Regions from separate parts of the Streptomyces sp. NPDC101152 genome, predicted to be linked through region 1. Evidence: riboswitches for the same ligand, from Rfam matches in the RefSeq annotation. Region 1 holds a riboswitch; each other region holds the start of a gene.

Evidence for each region. Region 1 has a riboswitch for cyclic di-AMP ahead of ACIRVK_RS11870 (C40 family peptidase). Riboswitches for the same ligand answer to the same signal wherever they lie in the genome.
Region 2: it holds a riboswitch for cyclic di-AMP, as region 1 does, so the genes downstream of both, ACIRVK_RS03520 (transglycosylase SLT domain-containing protein) here and ACIRVK_RS11870 (C40 family peptidase) in region 1, are expected to answer to the same signal.
Region 3: it holds a riboswitch for cyclic di-AMP, as region 1 does, so the genes downstream of both, ACIRVK_RS27800 (peptidoglycan DD-metalloendopeptidase family protein) here and ACIRVK_RS11870 (C40 family peptidase) in region 1, are expected to answer to the same signal.

What each region holds. Positions count from the first base shown of each region.
Region 1 covers NZ_JBIWPO010000007.1:86,673-94,063, reverse strand. The annotation lists gene ACIRVK_RS11880 (ATP-dependent Clp protease proteolytic subunit) at 1-357, shown strand, start outside; gene ACIRVK_RS11875 (hypothetical protein) at 365-673, shown strand; cyclic di-AMP (ydaO/yuaA leader) riboswitch at 1,009-1,220, shown strand; gene ACIRVK_RS11870 (C40 family peptidase) at 1,224-1,697, shown strand; gene ACIRVK_RS11865 (DUF6328 family protein) at 1,779-2,354, shown strand; gene ACIRVK_RS11860 (ATP-binding protein) at 2,339-2,794, opposite strand; gene ACIRVK_RS11855 (helix-turn-helix domain-containing protein) at 3,007-3,867, shown strand; gene ACIRVK_RS11850 (DUF397 domain-containing protein) at 3,878-4,105, shown strand; gene ACIRVK_RS11845 (8-amino-7-oxononanoate synthase) at 4,167-5,294, opposite strand; gene bioB (biotin synthase BioB) at 5,442-6,629, shown strand; gene ACIRVK_RS11835 (adenosylmethionine--8-amino-7-oxononanoate transaminase) at 6,622-7,391, shown strand, end outside.
Region 2 covers NZ_JBIWPO010000002.1:208,524-215,914, forward strand. The annotation lists gene fahA (fumarylacetoacetase) at 1-518, opposite strand, end outside; gene ACIRVK_RS03505 (ATP-grasp domain-containing protein) at 714-1,982, shown strand; gene ACIRVK_RS03510 (FAD-dependent oxidoreductase) at 2,050-3,249, shown strand; gene ACIRVK_RS03515 (HAD family hydrolase) at 3,524-4,327, shown strand; gene ACIRVK_RS03520 (transglycosylase SLT domain-containing protein) at 4,341-4,823, opposite strand; cyclic di-AMP (ydaO/yuaA leader) riboswitch at 4,827-5,017, opposite strand; gene ACIRVK_RS03525 (CocE/NonD family hydrolase) at 5,275-7,326, opposite strand; gene ACIRVK_RS03530 (peptide MFS transporter) at 7,337-7,391, opposite strand, start outside.
Region 3 covers NZ_JBIWPO010000025.1:20,514-27,904, forward strand. The annotation lists gene ACIRVK_RS27775 (MBL fold metallo-hydrolase) at 109-1,335, opposite strand; gene ACIRVK_RS27780 (Glu/Leu/Phe/Val dehydrogenase dimerization domain-containing protein) at 1,552-2,730, shown strand; gene ACIRVK_RS27785 (hypothetical protein) at 2,780-3,106, shown strand; gene ACIRVK_RS27790 (TetR/AcrR family transcriptional regulator) at 3,116-3,736, shown strand; gene ACIRVK_RS27795 (SGNH/GDSL hydrolase family protein) at 3,774-4,559, opposite strand; gene ACIRVK_RS27800 (peptidoglycan DD-metalloendopeptidase family protein) at 5,008-5,934, opposite strand; cyclic di-AMP (ydaO/yuaA leader) riboswitch at 5,939-6,098, opposite strand; gene ACIRVK_RS27805 (alpha-galactosidase) at 6,404-7,391, opposite strand, start outside.

The DNA of each region.
Region 1 (7,391 bases):
GTGGAGACGATCTGCCTGGGCCAGGCGGGTTCGTCGGCCGCCGTGCTGCTGGGCGCCGGCACGGCGGGCAAGCGGTTCGCGCTGCCGGGCGCCCGTGTGGTGCTGCACCAGCCGGCGCTGTACGAACCGGTGCGAGGGCAGGCCAGCGATCTCGCCATCCAGGCCGAGGAGTTGACGCGGACGCGGGCCCAGCTCGAGGAGATGCTCGTCCGGCACACCGGACGCAGCCCGGAACAGGTCACCGCCGACATCGAGCGGGACAAGATCCTCGACGCGCGGGAGGCGGTGGAGTACGGGCTGGTGGACCGGATCATCCCCAGCCGCAAGGCCACCGTCGCCCCGCCGAGCGGGAGGTGAGCGGCCGGTGCTCCCACCCGAACTCCCGCCGCTGCCCGCGCTCACCAGGGCCGAGGGCGAGTTGATCGACCGTTACCTCGATGTGGTCGACCTGCTGGGCCGGATCAACCCGGCGCACCACGGGGACACCTACCGCGGACTGCGCGCCGCGCAGGCGCTGGTGGCCAGGGCGGCCGAACTGCGCGACGCACTGGCCCTGATGCACCAGCGCGGCGAGAACGAGGTGCACGCCCCCACGCTGCGGCGGGCCCTGAGGGTCCTGGACGGCGAGCGGCGCACGGCCCGGGTCACCGTGCCGCCGGACGACGACAGTTGACGCGAACGCCCGCTCCGGACATCCCGGCCCTGACGCCGGGCGTCCGGAGCGGCGCCGAAACGGACCAAATGACGTACCCCCCTTTGCAGTAGACGCGACCCCTTTTTCGCGACCCTCCAAGTTGCGCAACGCACGTGGCCGCAGGGCGGAATGGGGCATTCCACCCCAGGTCCGGGCCTCCTCGAGGTCCTCGACACCGCCTCGAACGCAGGGGCGTCCACCCGAACGGGTGAGTGGTGAGGAACAACACAAACCCCGATTCCATTGGGATTTTCGGACATCCGTGAGTCAAGATCCCTGTCTGACGACAAGCCCCCGCCACCGCGGCGGGGCAATCCGGGCGGACGCCGAGTCCTGCCGCCGCACGGATGACCGGTCGACAGAAGTGGATCGGCAGGAGTGGAGGACCCAAGCACGACGGGTCGCCGGGACGGTCACGCCATGACCGGTCCGAGCAGCCCTTGGGGTGAAGCCGCGTCAGCGGCCGGGCAACTTCGCCAGCCCGAATCCGACAGGTCATCCTTCACAGGCGGCTGACGAAGGGTTGCGCATGACTGCGCTCAATCGTGTCCCGTCGCTGATGGTCCGGGCCGGTACGGCCTCGGCCCTCACCCTCGCCGCCGTGGGCGGCTCCGTCGTGATCCCGGGGGTCGCCTCCGACGCCTCGGCCGCGACGCCGGCGACGAAGGCACTGCAGGTGGCTGCCTCCAAGAAGGGCTCGCCCTACGCGTGGGGTGCATCAGGACCACGCCGGTTCGACTGCTCCGGGCTCACGCTGTACTCGTACAAGGCGGCGGGCAAGAAACTGCCCCGTACGGCGGCCCAGCAGTACAACACGACCCGTCACATCTCCGCGAGCAACCGCAGGGCCGGGGACCTGGTGTTCTTCCACTCGGGGTCGAACGTCTACCACGTCGGCATCTACGCCGGGCAGGGGAAGATCTGGCACGCCCCCAGGACCGGGGACGTGGTGAGGCTGCAGAAGATCTGGACCAAGAGCGTCTGGTACGGACGGGTCAGCTGACTCTCCCGCGGGGGCGGCGGCCACCTGACAGGCCGTCGTCCCCGCGGGCCTGACCGGCGTCCGGCTGGATACCCGTGTCCCATGGCCCACCACCATCCCGCCGCGCGCAACGAGACCCCGCTCGAGCGCGCCGACCGCAACTTCGTGGAGTTGCTCCAGGAACTGCGCGTCACCCAGACCGGCGTGCAGATCCTCTTCGCCTTCCTGCTGAGCCTGGCCTTCACCCAGCGCTTCCCGTCCCTCGACACGTTCCAGCGCGCCACGTACGTCACCACGCTGCTGCTGGCAGTCCTCGCCGCCGCACTCTTCACCGCCCCGGCCGCGCTGCACCGCTCGCTCTTCCAGCAGGGCGCCAAGCCGCTCATCGTGCAGGTCTCCTCACGGCTCGCCACCGTCGGCATGGGCGTCCTGGTGTTCGCCTTCACCGGATCGGTGCTGCTGGTCGTGGACGTGACGACCGGTCGGACCGGCGGACTGGTGGCCGGCGCGGCCACCCTGTCCGCGTGCCTGGGTCTGTGGGGGCTGCTGCCCCGGCTGGTACGGCGGCGGGTCGCGTGGACGCGGGACACCTCACCGCCCGTCCACGAGCCCGCGCAGGACCGGGAGACGGCGCCCGGGACGCAGCGCGCCTGCGGTGGCCCCTACGGCTCCTGCTGACCCGCCGTCACCGCCGGGGCCGAAACGGTCCACGGGAGCTCGATGGAGACCGTCTTGCCGCCCTCCCTGGTGGGCCGTACGTGCATTCTGCCGCCACACTCGGCAGCCAGCCAGCGGATGATCACCATGCCGCGGCCGTTGTCCTGCTGGACGGCGGCGGGCAGCCGCTTGGGGAAGCGCGGATGGCTGTCGGTGACACCGATGCTCAGTTGTTCGTCACGCTCGAGCCTGATGTCCACGGTGAAGGTGGGTGACTGACCGAAGGTGTGCTGTACGGCGTTGGTGGTGAGTTCGGAGACGATGAGGCGGATGGTGTCGGCGATCTCCGTATCGGCCGGCAGTCCCCACTCCGCCAGGGTCGTGATGACGTAGCCACGGGCCGCGGAGACCGAGGCGGGCTGGCTCGGCAGAGTGACGGATGCTTCCAGATGGTCTGCCATGGCGCGGTCGTCCCTTTCCCACGGGACCGGAGTCCGACACGGAGCGGATGGTTCGAGTACGGTCCCGGACTGGTGCTTCTTCGCCAGACTGCCATTACCGCGCCGGTCACGGTGCCGATCCACCAAGATATGCATATATCTGTCGCTCAAAGCAGTGAACTCTGCGACGAGAGACCGTATTTGGGTGGCCCGGAAGGAGTAAGGAGGAGTGCATGCTGCACGGTCCCGCGGTGCGCCGTCGGAAACTGGGCACCGAACTGCGTGCCCTGCGCACGGGTGCGGGGCTCACCAGCGGTGAGGCGGCCCGGCTGGTGGGCTGGCACCAGTCGAAGGTGAGCCGCATCGAGACCGGCTCCAGCGGGGTGAAACCGGCCGATGTGCGGTTGCTCCTGGACGCCTACGGCGTCGGCGACGCCCAACTGCGCGAGCTGCTGCTGGCGTTGGCGGGCTCCGACGAGGGCGGCGGCCGGCACCACTGGTGGCACGCCTACCGCGGGGTGCTCCCGCCGACCTACCGGGATTTCATCAGCCTGGAGTCCCAGGCGAGCGCGATGCGCACCCTGGAGACCTCCGTGGTCCCCGGACTGCTGCAGACGCCCGAGTACGCGCGGGCGGTGACCAGGGCCGCGGTGGGCGGCCTTGACGACGAGCGGCTGGACGCCCTGGTGGAGGTGCGGCTGGCCCGCCAGGACGTTCTGCGGGCGGACCCGCCGCTGGAACTGACCGCGATCCTCGACGAGGCGGTGCTGCACCGCGAGATCGGCGGCCCCGACGTCATGACCCGCCAGCGGAAGCGGCTCATGGAGGCCGCACGGCTGCCCCAAGTGCGGCTCCAGGTACTGCCGTTCACTGCCGGGGCGCATGTCGGCGTCACCGGTCCTTTCGTAATCTTCTCATTTTCGAGCACTTCTGATCTGGACGTGGTTGTTCTCGACCACTTGACGAGTAGCCTCTACCTCGAACGGAAAGAAGACCTTCAGGCCTATACGGAGGCCTTCAACACCCTTCGGATCCACGCCCTTTCGCCCGAGGACTCGTTGGATTACCTCGCCGGTCTCGATGACGGCGCGTAAGGAGGCACCCATGACCGCATTGCCTCGGAACGTTCCTTCCAGTACCGATCTGCACGACGTGCGATGGCTGCGCAGCAGCTACAGCACGGGAGCGAACAACTGCGTCGAGACGGCGCTGCCGCACTCCGGCCCGGCGGCCGGGCTGCTCGCGGTGCGCGACTCCAAGGACCCGGCGAGGCCCGCGCTGCTCTTCTCCCCCGAGAGCTGGGCGGGCTTCACAGCCGCGTTCCGGTCCTGATCGATCCTGATCAGTTCCGATCAGTCGCTGATCGGACGAGGCCCGGCCGTGTCACGCCGACTCATGGTCGCGTTTCCCCGATCACCCGTACCGCGTGTTCGAGCTGCGCGTCGGAGAGGTCCGCGCGGGCGGTGAGCCGGAGCCGGGAGATGCCGTCGGGCACGGAGGGAGGGCGGAAACAGCCCACGGCGAGGCCGGCCGCACGGCAGTCGGCCGCCCACCGCACGGCCCCCTCCGGGGACGGCGCACGCACCGAGACCACCGCGGCGTCCGGGCGTACCGCCTCGTGACCCGCGGCGGTCAGCCGTGCGTGCAGTTCGGCGGCCACCTCGCGAGCCCGCGCCGCGCGCTGCGGCTCGCGGCGCAGCAGCCTGAGGGCCGCCAGGGCGGCGCCCGCCGCCGCGGGGGCGAGGCCCGTGTCGAAGATGAACGTGCGGGCCGCGTTGACCAGGTGGTCGATGACCCGGGCTGGGCCGAGGACGGCTCCGCCCTGGCTGCCGAGCGATTTGGACAGCGTGACCGTGACGACCACGTCGTCGGCGCCCGCGAGCCCCACCGCCTGCGCGGCGCCCCGGCCGCCGTGGCCCAGCACACCGAGCCCGTGGGCGTCGTCGACCAGCAGGCCGGCACCGCGCTCCCGGCAGGCGGCGGCGTACGCGGCCAGCGGTGCGGCGTCGCCGTCGACGGAGAACACCGTGTCCGACACGACGACCGCAGTGCCCTCGTGCGTCCCCAGGGCCTTGCGCACCGCCTCCGGATCGGCGTGCGGCACGACCTGGGTGGCGCCCCGGGCCAGCCGGCAGCCGTCGATCAGCGAGGCGTGGTTGGCCGCGTCGGAGACGATCAGGGAGCCGTGCGGGGCCAGCGCGGTCACGGCGGCGAGGTTGGCCGCGTAGCCGGAGGAGAAGACCAGCGCCGCCTCGAAGCCGCAGAAGCCGGCCAGCTCGCGTTCCAGTTCGGTGTGCAGTTCCGTGGTGCCGGTGACGAGCCGGGAGCCGGTCGAGCCGCCGCCCCAGGTCCGGGCGGCCGCGGCGGCCCCCTCGGCGACCTCGGGGTGGTGGGCGAGGCCCAGGTAGTCGTTGCTCGCGAGATCCAGGAGCGGCGAGTCGGCCGGGCGCGGTCGCAGGGTCCGGACGAGTCCGGCGCGGCGGCGCAGCTCCGCCTGCTCGTCGATCCAGCCGAACGCCATGGCTCCTCCGGGGCTTTTGTAGGCAGTGGACAGACACTAGTCGCACCGGCCGCACCCCATGGTGTGGCAATCCACACACGGCGAAGTGCGGCTCTTGTTCAATGTCTCCTTGGCCACGGACGGGTCGGTAGGACAGGATCGGCTCTCATGGACCTGCTGAACACGCTGGTGGACAAGGGGCTTCGGCGCGAGCTGCCGACCCGCGAGGAAGCGCTGGCCGTCCTCGCCACTTCCGACGACGACCTGCTCGACGTGGTGGCCGCAGCCGGGAAGGTGCGCCGGCACTGGTTCGGGCGACGGGTGAAACTGAACTACCTCGTCAACCTCAAGTCCGGCCTGTGTCCCGAGGACTGCTCCTACTGCTCGCAGCGGCTCGGCTCCGACACGGGCATCCTGAAGTACACCTGGCTGAAGCCGGAGGAGGCCTCGAAGGCCGCCGCGGCGGGGCTCGCGGGCGGCGCCAAGCGGGTGTGCCTCGTGGCGTCCGGGCGCGGTCCGACCGACCGTGACGTGGACCGGGTCGCCGGCACCATCAAGGCGATCAAGGAGCAGAACGAGGGCGTCGAGGTGTGCGCCTGCCTCGGTCTGCTCTCCGACGGTCAGGCCGAGCGGCTGCGCGCGGCGGGCGCGGACGCCTACAACCACAACCTCAACACGTCCGAGTCGACGTACGGGGACATCACGACCACGCACACCTACGCCGACCGCGTCGACACCGTGACCAAGGCGCACGCGGCGGGCCTGTCCGCCTGTTCGGGACTGATCGCGGGCATGGGCGAGAGCGACGAGGACCTCGTCGACGTCGTCTTCTCCCTGCGCGCGCTGGACCCGGACTCCGTTCCGGTCAACTTCCTGATCCCGGTCGAGGGCACCCCGCTGGCCAAGGAGTGGAACCTCACCCCGCAGCGCTGCCTGCGCATCCTGGCGATGGTGCGGTTCGTCTGCCCCGACATCGAGGTGCGCATCGCGGGCGGCCGCGAGGTCCATCTGCGCACGATGCAGCCCCTCGCGCTGAACCTCGCCAACTCCATCTTCCTCGGCGACTACCTGACCACCGAGGGACAGGCCGGCCAGGCCGACCTCGAGATGATCGCGGACGCCGGGTTCGAGGTGGAGGGCGCCGACCAGGTGACGCTGCCCGAGCACCGGGTGCGGGGCGGAGGCGGCTGCGGGGCGCACGAGAGCGCGGGCTGCGGGTCCCACGACGGTGCCGGGTGCGGCTCCCACGAGAGCGGCGGAGTGTGCGGTACGGCGCCGGTGGCGGCCGAGCCGCGTACCGACCTGGTCGCCGTGCGCCGCCGCGGTGCCGGGACGGACCTCGCGCCCAATGCCTGACCTGCCCGTCGCCGAGCTGCTGGAGCTGGACCGGCGGCATGTGTGGCATCCGTACGGCCCGATGCCCGGCCGCGTCGAACCGCTCGTCGTGGAGTCGGCGAGCGGGGTGCGGCTGCGTCTGGCGGACGGCTCGGGCGAGTTGGTCGACGGCATGGCGTCCTGGTGGTCGGCGATCCACGGCTACAACCACCCGGTGCTGAACGAGGCCGCGCGCGAGCAGGTCGGCAGGATGAGCCACGTGATGTTCGGCGGGCTCACCCACGAGCCCGCGGTCCGGTTGGCAAAGCTCCTTGTCGACATGTCTCCCGAGGGCCTGGAGCATGTCTTCCTCGCCGACTCCGGCTCGGTGTCGGTCGAGGTGGCCGTCAAGATGTGCCTGCAGTACTGGCGCTCACTGGGCCGGCCCGGCAAGCGGCGCCTGCTGACCTGGCGCGGCGGCTACCACGGTGACACCTGGCAGCCGATGTCGGTGTGCGACCCCGAGGGCGGGATGCACGACCTGTGGACCGGGGTGCTGCCCCGGCAGGTGTTCGTGGACCTGCCTCCGGCCGCGTACGAGGAGTCGTACGCCGACCTGCTGCGCTCGGCGATCGCCGGGCATGCCGACGAACTCGCCGCCGTCATCGTCGAGCCCGTGGTGCAGGGCGCGGGCGGCATGCGGTTCCACTCCCCCGCGTATCTGCGGGTGCTGCGCGAGGCGTGCGACGCGCACGACGTGCTGCTGGTCTTCGACGAGATCGCGACCGGGTTCGGCCGTACGGG
Region 2 (7,391 bases), on a different contig from region 1:
TTCCGCTGGCCCGAAGGCCGCACGACATCGGTTCCCGAGACCACCACCGTCCCCGACCGCCCGTGATAGCCGATCGGGAGGTGCTTCCAGTTCGGCGTCAGCGAGTCCGCCGCGTCGGGCCGGAAGATCTGCCCGACATTGCGCGCGTGGTTCTCCGACGCGTAGAAGTCGACGTAGTCCGCGACCTCGAAAGGCAGGTGCAGCGTCACCGAGGGCAGGGGGTGGAAGAACCCCGCGATCGCCTCCTGATGAGCCGGCTCGGTCACCCACGCCGTCAGCCCGCGCCGCACCTCCGACCAGGCGGTACGGCCCGCCGCGAGCAGCGGGTCGAGCGAGGGCCGCGCGAGCAGGGAGGCGTACGGCGAGCCCAGCGCCCGCGCCGCCGCGCCCGCGTCCAGGACGTGGTCGCCGAGCCGGACGCCGACGCTCCGCTGCGTCGAACCGGCGGGCGAGAAGACGCCGTACGGAAGGTTGTGCGGACCGAAGGGATCGCCCTCGGGGACATCGAAGGGGGGCATCGGGTGCTGCCTCGCTCTCGTGCGTTCCGGCTGGTCATGGCACACGTTACGGGTGCGCCCGCCGTCTTGGGCAGTGCCTAAAGAGTTTGCAATGTCCGAATTGGCCTTGTCGGATGCCCCAATTCCGGCTTAGCGTCCTTTGGGGGACACGGACGGGGTGGGTCCGGTCCGTAGGGGGGACGCGTGGGGGGACCCGTGGCCAGGAGCACGAGCAGTGTGCCCTTCGAGGCCGACCGTGACGTGCCGGGCCTGATCGTCAAGTTCGGCGACTATCCGCTGCACCACGGCGGTGTGGGCGCGATCCGCAGCCTGGGCCGACTCGGCGTGCCGATGTACGCGATCACCGAGGACCGTTACACGCCCGCCGCCTCCTCCCGCTACCTCAAGAAGGCCTTCGTCTGGCCGACCACCGGAACCGAGGACCCCGGCCACCTGGTGGAGGGTCTGCTGCGGGTCGGGCGCCGCATCGGCCGCCCCACCGTGCTCGTCCCCACCGACGAGGAGGCCGCCGTCCTGATCGCCGAGCACCAGGGCGAACTCGCCGGCCGCTTCCTCTTCCCTCGCGTGGAAGCGGATCTGCCGCGCCGCCTGGCCAGCAAACAGGGCCTGCACGAACTGTGCGTGGAGCACGGCATCCCGACCCCCACGGCCGCGTTCCCGCAGTCGTACGACGACATCGTGACCTTCGCCGAGAAGGCCCGCTTCCCGGTGGTGGCCAAGAACCGCGAGGCGTTCCTGCGGCGCAGGCGGCCCGCGGTGAACGGCACGACCAGGATCGCCACCCGCGAGGGCCTGCTGCGGCTCGCCCGCGACTGGGGCGAGCATCCCGGCGTGATCCTCCAGGAGTACCTGCCCAGGGAGGACGCCGAGGACTGGATCGTGCACGCCTACTTCGACCAGGACTCGACCCCGCTCGCCATGTTCACCGGCGTGAAGGTGCGCTCCTGGCCGCCGCATGCCGGAATGACGGCGAACGCGTACGTCGTCGACAACCCGGAACTCGCGGACCTCGCCGCGCGTTTCATCAAGCAGATCGGCTTCACCGGCGTCATCGACCTCGACCTGCGCTTCGACCGGCGCGACGGACGGTACAAGCTCCTCGACTTCAACCCCCGTATGGGCGCCCAGTTCCGGCTCTTCGAGAACGAGTCGGGGGTGGACGTCGTCCGCGCCATGCATCTGGACCTGACCGGCCGCACCGTCCCGGAGGGGGAACAGCGAGCCGGTCACCGGTACATCGTGGAGAACATCGACCTGCCCGCCCTGCTCGCCTACCGCCGCAGCGGCTACACGACGCCGCACGCACCGGCGCGCGCGAGCGGGACGGAGCTGGCCTGGCTCGCGGGTGACGACCCGCTGCCGTTCCTCACGATGCTCGCACGCTTCGTGCGGCCGGGCGCGAAGCACCTGTATCAGCTGTGGCGGACCAACCGCCGTGGCAATACCACCAGTTCGGGTGGCTAGCCGACCGGTCAGCCGTCCGAACCGAACCACACGAAGTGGCGAAAAGACCGTCCTGGGGAGGGACTTCGTGATTCAACCGGTTGCGATCATCGGCGCCGGGCCGTTCGGCCTGTCCACCGCCGCCCATCTGCGCGCACGCGGCATCCCGGTCCGCGTGTTCGGCGAGCCCATGGTCAGCTGGCGCGACCACATGCCCGCCAAGATGCTCCTGAAGTCGACGCCCGTGGCCTCCAGCCTGGACGCGCCGCAGCAGGGGCACACCCTCGCCGACTACTGCGACGCCGCCGGCATCCGGCGGCTGGTCACCGACGAGGACATCATCCCGGTCGAGACCTTCATCGCGTACGGCGAGTGGTTCCAGCAGAAACTCGTGCCCGAGCTGGAGCAGATGCGGGTCGTCTCGGTGGACCGCGCCAGCGGCGGCGGCTTCGAACTGAAGCTGGACTCAGGCGAGTTGTTCACCGCGCGGGCGGTCGTCGTGGCGACCGGGCTGCACGGCCTCGCACACCTGCCCGCCGAACTGGCCGCCGCGGCGGACGGGCCCACGCCCACGGGCCCCGTCTCCCACAGCTCCCAGCACCACGACCTCACGCGGTACTCCGGCAAGGACCTCATCGTGGTCGGCGCCGGCCAGTCCGCGCTCGAGACGGCCGTGCTGGCGGCGGAGGCGGGTGCCCGGGTGCGGGTGGTCTCCCGCGGCCGCGGCAGGGTCGCCTTCGGCGCGCCGCCCTGGGAGCAGCCCAAACTCCGTCCCGAGTCGCCCTTCGGCCGCGCCTGGTCCCTGTGGGCGCTGAGCTACTACCCGCACCCCTACCGCTATCTTCCGGCCGAGGTGCGCCACTACCTGGTCCGCCGGGTCCTCGGCCCGCTCGGCGCCTGGTGGCTGCGCGACCGCTTCGAGGGCAAGGTGCAGGTCAGCGAGGTCGAGCGGATCGTACGGACCGATGCCGACGGCGGCAGCCCGACGCTCACCGTGCGCACCCTCGGCGGCGCTACGGAGAACCTCTCCGCGGACCACGTCATCGCGGCCACCGGATACCGGGTGGACATCGCCGCGATGGACTTCCTCGGCCCCGAACTGCGTACCCACCTCGCCGTCAGCCGCGGCACGCCCAAGCTGGGCGCCGGATACGTCTCCTCGGTCCCCGGCCTGTACTTCACCGGCCTGCCGGCCGCGGCCTCGTACGGCCCGGTGATGCGCTTCGTCTGCGGCACGGAATTCGCGTCCCCGAGGCTCGCTCGGCACTTGGCGGCGGCGCACGGCTGAACCCCGGTCGGCGACGAGCGGCCGCAGGTCACGTCCCCACGGCCGCTCACCCGGGTTCGCCGCCCGGGCCGATCGCCCCGTACGAGTGACGGGCCTCGCACCCGACGCCGACCGGGAACCGCCGTGTTCCTCCGCCGCGACCAGGGGCGGGGCTCGGTGCGGGCGTTCCTGCCAAGCGCCGCTGCCGGAAAGGGAGTTGGTCTGGCCGCGGTGAACAGGCCGGTCGACCGGTTTGGGATGAGTCGGGGGCGTGTCCGGTCCGTATTCTCTGATCATGGCCGCACCCACCGCATATGCCCTCATCGCCACCGACTTGGACGGCACTCTTCTTCGAGGCGACGACACCCTGTCCGACCGGTCCCTCGCCGCTCTCGCGCGCGTGACCGGCACCGGTGCCCGACACCTCGTGGTGACCGGCCGGCCGGCCCCGAGAGTGCGGACGCTCCTCGACGACCTGGGCAGCGGGGGGCTCGCGGTGTGCGGACAGGGCGCGCAGGTGTACGACGCCGGCGCGGACCGTCTGCTGTGGTCCGTCACCCTGGACCGGGAGCTGGCCGAGACCGCCCTCGGCAAGATCGAGGCCGAGGTGGGCCAGGTGTACGCGGCCGTCGACCAGGACGGCGTCGACGGGCTCACACTCATCGAACCCGGGTACCTGATGCCCCACCCCACGCTGCCCGCCGTACGGGTCGAGCGGCGCGACGACCTGTGGTGCGAACCCATCAGCAAGGTGCTGTTGCGCCATCCGTACCTGTCCGACGACGAGTTGGCGGCGACGGCCCGTTCGGTCGTCGGCTCGCTGGCCACCGTCACGATGTCGGGACCCGGGACCGTCGAACTCCAGCCCTGCGGCATCACCAAGGCGACGGGCCTCGCGCTGGCCGCCGGACACCTGGGTCTGGGCCCGCACGAGACCATCGCCTTCGGCGACATGCCCAACGACATCCCGATGTTCGACTGGGCCGCCCGCGGCGTCGCGATGGCCAACGCGCACCCCGAACTCAAGGCCGTGGCCGACGAGATCACCCTGTCGAACGAGGACGACGGCATCGCCGTCGTCCTCGAGAGACTCTTCTGAAGCGTTGGCCGGCTCAGTAGGCGCCGTACACGTTGTCGATCGAGCCGTAGCGCGCGGCCGCGTAGTTGCAGGCGGCGGTGATGTTGGCAACCGGGTCGTACGGGTCGTACGAGGTGCCGGCCACGTGGTACGCGGCGAACGTCGGGTCGATGACCTGCAGCAGGCCCTTCGACGGCGTGCCGCGGAGCGCGTTCGAGTCCCAGTTGTTGATGGCGAGCGGGTTGCCCGAGGACTCGCGGATCACGTTGCGGTAGATGCCGTTGTACGAGCCGGGAATCCCGTGCTGCGCCATGACGTGGAGGGAGGCGCGGATCCAGCCGTCCAGGTTGTTGGCATAGCCGAGCGAGGAGGCGGTGACCACGTTGGTGGTGGCCGCGGAGGCGCTGGTCGCGCCGATGACCGGGAGGGCGAGGACGGCGGCGCTCGTGCCGATGACGGCGAGCTTGCGGACGATGCGGGACGTTCGGGTACGGCGGTGCTGAACGGCAGCAGACATGACGAGGTTCCTCTCCGTCGCCTGCGAGGTGAGCTGTCGGGTTCGGGCGGGAGATGCCCGGCCGCACCGCCGTACGGCGGTGCGACTTCACCCCGAGCCGTCCCGAATGCCCACAGACATCCGGTCCGGCGGCCTACCTGGTTCCCCCGCTCCTGCCGTGCGTTCTCGGTTGGTGGTTCGGGCGGCGGCAGGATTCGGCGTCCGCCCGACAGGCCGGGAACGTATGCGAGAGCACATGCCCGGAACAAGTGCCGGATTCACACATCACCCCTATTGACCTTGATCGGAGGCGTATGGGGTGCTTGATCCTTTGCTGTTGCCAAGCTTCAACTGACGCTTGGGCAAAGGCGTACCGGTCGAAATGCACCCGAAGTGCGGATCATGCTCCGGCGTGAGTCAAGTCACTGGTGAAGACAAGAGCGGCAATTCGGGCAATGACCTCAACTCGCCCTCAACCGGCCGTGCGTGGAATCCGCTTCTCCCAGGTCCGGTGAAAGGTCACTTCGTTGCCTTCCGTGCAAATCACCTCATTGGAGGTGAAAAACGCCTCCGCGTCGCAGGTGACCTCGGAGCGCGTACGGATCGTCGTCTCCCAGGGCAGGTCCGGCCGGTGCAGCCGGATCGACCAGTCCGAGCGGGTACGGGCCGACAGGGGATCGGCCTCCCGGATCGTGTACGTCTCCAACGCGTCCTCCGTGAACTCCAGGCCGTCGGGGTACACGCGCGTGCCGCCGTAGCGCGGGTCGACCTCCAGGCGCCACTCGCCCTTGGCCACGTCCCGCACGACCAGCCGTTCGGGGCGCGGTTCGTCCAGCGTGACGGGGGAGTTCACGCCGAGCGGTCCGGCCTGCTCCGGCTCCTCGAAGGTGATCGCCGGCTCGTCCGACGCACGCGCGCGTACCGGAAGTTCCAGCGCACTGCCCGCCGGGTCCAGGGCGAAGCCCGCCTGCGAACCGGGCTGCGGCCAGATCCACGGCCAGTACGCGGAGGAGACGGCCAGCCGGATGCGATGGCCGGCCGGGAAGGCGTGTCCGATGCCGTTCAGTTCGAAGTCGACGTCCTCGGTGGCGCCGGTCGGCCAGGGGAGGTTCCTGTCGCGGCCGTGCCGCGCCGAGAGGTTCAGCACGCCCCGAGTCACCAGGGTCGAGGCGCCGTCGGGTGCGACGTCGCAAACCCGTACGGCGATCTGACCGCGTGGCACCTCCGAGGTCACCCGCAACCGCACTCGCGGGCGGCCCAGCACCCACGTCTCCTCGGTCACCGCGAAGTCGAAGCAGACCGACCGCCCGTCTTCCTCGCGCTGGTCCGGCGGGAGATCGGCATCGTTGCCGAAGGGGAAGAAGCGGCCGGCGTCGGTGCCGGTGTGCTGGGGGGAGCGGACGGGGACGGGGGTGGTGTGTGACACACCACCGTTCGGATCAGTGGCATGTGACACAGCACCGTCCCCGAGCCCGTACGACACCACCCTCACCCCCGGCGAAGGCCAAGCCCCCTCCCCCACCCACCGCCCCGGCAGCACCCCGTACACCGTCGCCGGGCGGTGCGAGTCGCTGATGTACGCGCGCAGCAGCGGTTCCTCCATCGCCCCCGGGTCGGCCCCCTTCAGCCAGTGGTCCCACCAGCGCAGGGTCTCCTGGAGGAAGCCGATCGCCGGGCCGGGCGGCAGGCCGCGGTCCGGGTACTGGTGCGACCAGGGGCCGATCAGGCCGCGCACCCGGTCCGCCGGGAGGTGTTCGACCAGGCGCAGCACCGTGTCGCGGTACGGGTCGTGCCAGCCGCCCACCGCGAGGACGGCCGCCCGGATCGCGCCGTAGTCCTCGCAGACGCTGCCGTGGCGCCAGTACTCGTCCCGTGTCTGGTGGGCCAGCCAGGTGTGGATGAAGGGGTCGATCGTCTCGAGGCGCCTCAGCCACATCTCCCGCCAGACGGGGCCGACGTACAGGGGGTCCGGCGGGCGGGCGGCGAAAGCGAGCATGGTCGCCGCCCATGCGTGCATGTCCACCGCGAGGACGGAACCTCCCATGTAGTGCACGTCGTTGTCATAGCGGTCGTCCGTTGAGCAGACCGTGACGACCGCCTTGAGCGGTTCGGGCGCGAGGGCCGCGATCTGAAGGGAGTTGAAGCCGCCCCAGGAGATGCCGAACATGCCCACTTTCCCGTCGCACCAGGGCTGCGCGGCGAGCCAGTTGACGACCTCGACGCCGTCGGCGAGTTCCGTCGCCGAGTACTCGTCGCCGGGGATGCCCTCGCTGTTGCCGTGGCCCCGGATGTCGACGCGGACGGAGGCGTAGCCGTGGCCGGCGTACCAGGGGTGGCGCTGGTGGTCGCGGGGCGCGGTCCAGTCGGAGAGGCGATAGGGGAGGTATTCGAGGAGCGCCGGTACGGGCTCGTTCGTCAAAGGGCGCCACACGCGCGCGTACAGCAGTGTGCCGTCCGTGAGGGGGATCCAGGCGTCCTCGTGGGTCGTCTCGTGCGGGAAGGACGTACGGATGTGCGGGCTCATCGCGGTGACCTCAGTGGACGGGGTGCATCGTGCGGCGCAGCCAGGGCGCGGCGGCCGCCACGGCC
Region 3 (7,391 bases), on a different contig from region 1:
TCTCCTTCTGCAGCCGCGCGGACCCATGGATCGTCCGAAACGCTTGCAGCCGCTCAGCTTCCGACATGACCGCCAAGGCATCCCTCACACACCTCAGCTCGTCCATGATCAGACCTCGCCCACAAGATCGAGATCCTCACGAGCCGGCTTCACGGCGAGCGCGGGGACCGGCCACTCATGGTCAGGCACGTACCCCACACCCCGCCACCACGGCTCGACGGGCAGCACCCCGGCCGGCTCGAACGGCTGCCCCGGCACAGGAAGCGCGACCGCCTGCCCCACCGCATCAGCAGCGGCCTTGGTCCACTCACCGGGCTCGGCCCACGGATGGAAGGCCAGGTTGAAGGTCCCCCAGTGGATCGGCAGCAGCACACCACTGGGCTCGCCTTGCTGCAGGTCAAGGTGCGCTTGGACGCCCTGGACAGGGCTCATGTGAATGTCCGGCCACGCGCCCGGAACCGGCGCAGAGTCCGTGTGGTTCTTGGGCCAGAAGTCGGAGTACGCGCCGATCTGGATCATCGTGGCGTCGAACGGGCCGTGCTCGGCGCCGATGTCCTTGAAGCCCTCGAAGTACCCGGTGTCGCCGCTGTGGTAGATCCGGTGCTCGGGACCGGCGACGGCCCAGGACGCCCACAGGGTGTGCTGGGTGTTGCGCAGGCCGCGCCCGCAGAAGTGGCGGGCCGGGGTGGCGGTGAGGGTCAGGCCGCCGACCTTGGTCGCCTCGTGCCAGTCCAGCTCGCGGATCCGGTCGGCGCAGACGCCCCAGAACTCCAGGTGTTCGCCGACGCCCAGCGGGACGGCGAACACGGTGTCCGTGCCCGCCAGCGCCTTGATCGTGGGCATGTCCAGGTGGTCGTAGTGGTCGTGGGAGATGACGACGACGTCCACCGGACCGAGCGCGGCGAGCGGCAGCGGTACGGGGTGCAGCCGCTTGGGGCCGGCGAAGGGGACCGGGGAGCAGCGCTCTCCCCACACGGGGTCGAAGAGCACCCGGTGTCCGTCGATCTCGGCGAGCACGCTGGAGTGCCCCATCCAGGTCAGCCGCAGCCCGGTGGCCGGCGGGCGCGCGATGTCGGCGAGCGTGGTGCCGTGGACGGGGATGTTCCCGCTGGGGGCGCGCCGGGGTCGTTCGTCCTTGTCGAAGAAGACCTTGGCGAACTCCGTCAGGGAACCTGACGGCCGGGTCCGGGCGACGCCTCCGGGGTTCTGGAAGACGCCGTCCTTGAAGTGCGGCGATCTGCGGATGCGTGCCAGCCGCTCACCGCTCGGGTCCGCGCCGAAGGCCGCGGGCTGCAGCGCGCGGAGCCCGGAGCTCAGGGGACGGAAACCGGACACGGTACCTCCAGGTGGAGTCGGTGAGGCAGTCCATTATGGGTGCCCCTTCCGACAACACCGGGCTCGTCCGAGTCCTGCCGGACGGTTTCCAAAGAAAGACCAAAGAAACCGGGGCTGTCATCGACCGTCGGGAGCCGGGCGGTGTTGCCGTTGACACGGCCGGGGCCGCTTCCGATACTGACCGGCAGTTCAGTAAAACGCCGCCGAGGAGACCTCATGACCGCCCCGCTGATGTCGCTCACCTGGACGGACCACGTCACCGGCCGTCAGGGTTTCCTGGTCGTCGACCGGCTGGTGCGCGGTGTCTGCAGTGGCGGGCTGCGGATGCGCCCGGGCTGCACCCTGGAGGAGGTCGCCGGGCTCGCGCGCGGGATGACCATGAAGGAGGCGCTGCACTACGACCCCGAGGGCCGCTACGTCCCGCTGGGCGGCGCCAAGGGCGGCATCGACTGCGATCCCCGGGACGCGGGGGCCTACGAGCTCCTGGTGCGCTATCTGCGCGCGATGAAGCCGTACATCGAGAGCTGCTGGACCACGGGCGAGGACCTGGGGCTGACCCAGGACCTGGTGGACCGGGCGGCCACCGAGGCGGGGCTGGTCTCCTCCATCCAGGCCGTGTATCCGCTGCTGGACGACGAGGCGGCGGCCCGTGAGCGGCTCGCGGACGCCTTCGCGGTCGAGGTGGACGGCATCGGGCTCGACGAACTGGCCGGCGGCTGCGGGGTCGCCGAGGCCGCATTGACGGCGCTGGACCGGGCCGGGGTGCCGTACGAGGGCACGCGGGTGGCGGTGCAGGGGCTGGGCACGATGGGCGGGGCCACGGCGCGCTTCCTCACGCACGCGGGGCTCTCGGTCGTGGCCGTCGCCGACATCAAGGGCACGATCCTCAACCCGGCCGGCCTGGACGTCGAGGCACTGCTGGCGGCGCGCGACGCCTACGGCACCGTGGACCGTGCCGCACTGCGCCCGCAGGACCGTGAACTGCCGGGCGAGGCCTGGCTGTCCGTCGACGCGGAGGTGCTGGTGCCGGCGGCCGTCTCGTACGCGATCGACACCGTCGACCAGGAGCGGATCACCGCCCGCTGGATCGTCGAGGCGGCCAACATGCCGGTGCTGCCGGAGGCGGAGGAACTGCTGGCCGCGCGCGGGGTCACCGTGCTGCCGGACGTGGTGGTCAACTCCGGTACGAACGCCTGGTGGTGGTGGACGCTGTTCGGTGACATCGGTCCCGACGCGGACGAGGCCTTCGCCCACACGCGGCGCTCGATGCGGGCGCTGACCGAACAGATGCTCTCCCGCGCGGAGGCCGACGGGACGACCCCGAGGGCGGCCGCCCACGCCATCGTGGCGGACCGGCTGCCGGTCATCGCGGAACGGTTCGGCTGGTACCGGTGACCCCCGGCGGCACGGTCCTGGTTCCGCGGGCCGAGTAGGGTCGGCCGGCGTGGCCGTTCGACTGTGTTGTCTGCTGTGGGCCAGGCCCGGTGCGGCCGAGGCCCTCATCGTGTACGAGGACAAGGTGCTGGCGCTGCTGGGCGAGCACGGCGGACGTGTCCTGCAACGGGCCCGCACCGACGGCGCCGAGGGCGGGCCGGACGAGATCCAGCTGATCGAGTTCGACTCCGGGACCGGCTTCGACGCCTTCATGGCGGACGAGCGGCGCACCGCCCTGGCCGGCGAGCGCGACGCGGCGATCGCGCGCACCGAGCTGTACCCGGTGGAACTCGTCGAGCAGCGGTCTCACCCGGCATCGCCGGTGGCTACGGAATAAGGTGACCGCGTGGCGAGAGTGCGGTTGAGCGTGGCGGAGCGGCGCGAGGAATTGCTGCGGGCGGCGATCGAGCAGATCGAGGTGCGTGGCGTCGCGGCGGTCAGGATCGCCGACGTGGCCTCGGCGCTCGGCGTGAGCAACGCGCTCGTGCTGTACCACTTCTCCACCAAGGAGAAGCTGGTCGCCGCCGCCTTCACCTATGCGGCCGAGGACGACCTGGCTCATCTGCGCAAGCTGCTCGGCCGGCGCACCACGGCGCTGCGGCGGCTGCGCTCGGCCGTGCGCTGGTACGCCCCGACCGGTCAGGCCAAGGGCTGGCGGCTGTGGATCGAGGGCTGGGCGGCGGCGCTGCGCGAACCGGCGCTCCAGGAGGTCACCCGCGACCTCGACCGGCGGTGGAAGGCCGCGCTCGCCGAGGTCATCGCGGAGGGCGTGGCCGCGGGCGAATTCCGCTGCCCGGACCCGACGGCAGCGGCGCTGCGCCTGACGGCCCTGCTGGACGGGCTCGCCGTGCAGCTGACGTCGTACCCGGGCGCCGTGTCGCGGGCCCGCGCCCAGGAGTGGGTGGACGAGGCCGTGGCCCGCGAACTGGGCCTGGAACGGGCGGAGTCGACCGCATCAGAGGGGTGAGCGTCCCCCGTCCCGCGCCGGGGGACGCCCACCGCCCTCACGCCACCGAGGCGATCCGCATCTTGATGTCGTCCGGCGACAGCGTGCCCTTCGCCGTGACGTGGTCGCCCGAGGACTCGCCGCGCAGCCGGCGCCCGATCCACGGCACCAGGTACTCGCGCGCCCAGTGCACGTCGTCCCGCCGCACCTCGAGGGTGCCGCGCGGCGGCAGCGGCGGCCAGGGCTGGTCGGGATCGGCCGGCACCTCGAGGCCGAGGACCTGGCCGGCCCGCAGCGCCACGCGCGTGTGCCCCTCGGGCGAGAGGTGCAACCGGTCGTCGTCCCAGGCCCTGCGGTCCTGGACGGTCCTGAGGGACCACAGGTCCAGCACGGGGCAGCCGTACCTGTCGGCGATGGCCCGTACGTGCCCGTTGTAGGTGGCGATCTTGCCGCGCAGGTGCTTGAGCACGGGCACGCCACGGGTGTCGAAGCCCGTCGTCACCATCACGGTGCCGGCGGCCCGGGTGAGCGTCGCCACCGCCCGCTCGAAACGCTCGGCGACCTCGTCCGGGTCGGTGCCGGGCCGGATGATGTCGTTGCCGCCGGCACAGAAGGAGACCAGGTCCGGCGCGAGTTCGACGGCCCGCGGGACCTGGTCCGCCACGATCTGGTCGAGCAGTTTGCCGCGCACGGCGAGGTTGGCGTAGGAGAAGTCGCCCTCGGGGCGCCGGTCCGCGAGCAGCACCGCGAACCGGTCCGCCCAGCCGACCATCGCCCCGTCGGGACCGGGATCTCCCACGCCCTCGGTGAAGCTGTCCCCCACCGCGACGTACGACCCGATCACTGCTCCGCTGTCTCTGCTGTCACTTTTCGAATCGTCTGCCACGGCGGCCATGATTCACCTTCGAATGTGACCTACGCGACCGTAGGAAAGGGTTGACGGGCGGTGAGATAAACCACTGCCAAAGGGTTCACCAAGACCGGAATACCCCTCGGATCAGGGATGTTGACGGGTGAACCGCCAGACCCTGAAGTCGCCCGTTGTTCCACCAGCGGACCGTCGAGCAGTCGGAGACGATCCGGACATGGTTCGTTGCCGAGGCCGTGCCGGAAGTCGTCGTGGGCGAGGAGCCGGCCGCGATGGCGGGGTACGGCGCTCGCCGCGGCCGCGGGGGACGACCCGTGCTGTCGACACCGCCTGACGCCCCGCCACACGACCGCAACACCGAAGGCCGGACCCGGGGATCGGGGTCCGGCCTTCGGCGGCGTGTCGGGCGCGTGGTCGGCGGGGGCTAGCCGACGGCGACGCCCTTGGAGCGGAGGTAGGCGACCGGGTCCACGTCGGAGCCGTAGTTTGGCGTGGTGCGGATCTCGAAGTGCAGGTGCGGACCGGTGACGTTGCCGGTGGCGCCGGAGAGGCCGAGCTGCTCGCCCGGGGTCACGCTCTGGCCGACCGAGACGGAGATCTGGGAGAGGTGGCCGTACTGGGCGTAGTAGCCGTCGGCGAGCCTGATGACGACCTGGTTGCCGTACGCGCCGCCCCAGCCGGCGGTGACGACGGTGCCCGCGCCCACGGCCTTGACCGGGGTGCCGGTCGGGACGACGAAGTCGACGCCGGTGTGGTAGCCGCTGGCCCACATGCTGCCGGCGACGTGGTAGCCGGTGCCGATGGTGCCGCCGGTCACGGGGAGGTTGAAGCCGGTGGCGGTCGACGCGACGGCCTGGGTGACCTTCGGGGCGGAGGAGGCGCTCGACGAGGAAGAGGAAGCGGAAGAGGACGACGCGGCGGAGGGGGACGCGGACTTGGTGGTGGCGGTCGGCGTCGCCCCGCCGTCGAGGGTGAGCTTGAGGCCCGGGTGGATCAGCGACGGGTCGGCGCCGACAGCCTGGCGGTTGTCCGCGTACAGCTTGTGCCAGCCGCCCCGGACGTGCTGCTCGTCGGCGATCTTCGAGAGGTAGTCGCCGGCCCGGACCGAATAGGTGCGCACACCCCGATGGTTGGCGGCGGTCTTCTTTTCGGTCGCCTTCTTACCGACGGCCGGAAGGGACTGGACGGCCTTTTCGGAAACCGACCGGGGGGCGGACTGCGCGGTGGCCGCATGGGCGCCGGTGGCCCCCATGAGCGGCAGGGCGAGAGCGGCGCCGCCGGTTCCGGCGACGGCGATGGAGCGGGTGAAGCGCTTGGGCTTCGGGCGGCGGTGCTTACCCTTCGCGGGCATGGCGAATTCCTCTCCGTCGCCTGCGAGGTGAGCTGTCGGGTGCGGGCTGGAGATGCCCGGCCGCGTTTTTTCGGCGCGGCTTTACCCCTAGCCGTTCCGGAGACCGGAACAGGCGTCGTACCTGTGGGTCCCCCGCTCCTGCCGTTCACGGGTGAGTTGTGCGGGCTCCGGGCGGCGGCAGGACTGGGCGTCCGTCCGGATTGGTGGCGAACGTAAGCGACCAGGACGCAGAGGGACAAGCGCCGGTTCCCGTGGAATGCGTTTCCGTAGATCGACTGCCGGAATTCACGGTCACCCTCCGTGAATTACCGAACGTCCACATCACCCGAACACCCTTGAAGAGCAGATGAATTACGTGAACATGACGTGCAACGCACCGTCACGGATATGACGCTCCTCACGTGACGGTGCTCCAGCATTTCCCATTCCAGAGCGAGTTGGAATGAAGCCAGCAATTCGGACAGAAGGCTCAGATGCGGCGCAGCCGGATGACTGTCGCATCGAGGTCGCCGCGCAATCCGGTGACCAGTCCGTGATGCGACAGAACGGCCCCTCGATGAATTTCGCCCGTTTCAGGGCATTCGTACGACGCGGCCGGGTCGAGCCCGCGCAGCCGCAGGGCCGGTACGGGTTCTCCGTAACTCTGGGCCTGGAGCCAGGCGAGGACGACGGTTTCGTTCCCACGCACGTACTGCACCGCGCACAGGCCGCCCGTCGGGGGCCGCAGCCGGTGGAGGTCGCCGTGCTGGACCAAGGGGCGGATCTCCTTGTAGAGGCTCACCCAGTCGCGAGCCTCGGCGAGCTCCTCCTCGGTCCACTGGGTGAGATCCCCGCCGACGCCCAGCACGCCCGCCATGGCGCTCACGAACCGGAAGCGCAGCGAGCTGACCCGGCCGTTGAGCTGGGTGTTGGGACTGTCGGTGACCCAGGCGGCCATCACCCGCGCGGGATGGATCTGACTGAAGCCGTGCTGGATGGCGAGCCGGTCGAGCGGGTCGGTGTTGTCGGAGGTCCACACCTGGTCGGTACGGCTCATGATGCCGAGGTCGATCCGGCCGCCGCCGCCCGAGCAGGACTCGAAGGCGACGTCCGGGTGGGCGGCCCGCAGCCGGTCGAGGAGGGCGTACAGGGCGCGGACGTGGTCGACCCACAGGCGCTGCGGGTAGGGGTCGCCGGGCCAGCCCGCGTCGGTGAAGCAGCGGTTGAAGTCCCACTTCACGTAGTCGATCGAGGCGCTGGACAGCAGGGCGTCCAGTTGCTCCCAGAGGTACTCCTGGACGTCCTCGCGGGCCAGGTTCAGTACGAGCTGGTTGCGGAACTCCGTCCGCTTTCGTCCTGGTTGGTACTGCACCCAGTCGGGGTGGGCGCGGTAGAGGTCGCTGTCCGGGTTGACCATCTCGGGCTCGACCCAGATGCCGAACTGCATGCCGAGCGCGTGCACGTAGTCGGCGAGCGGC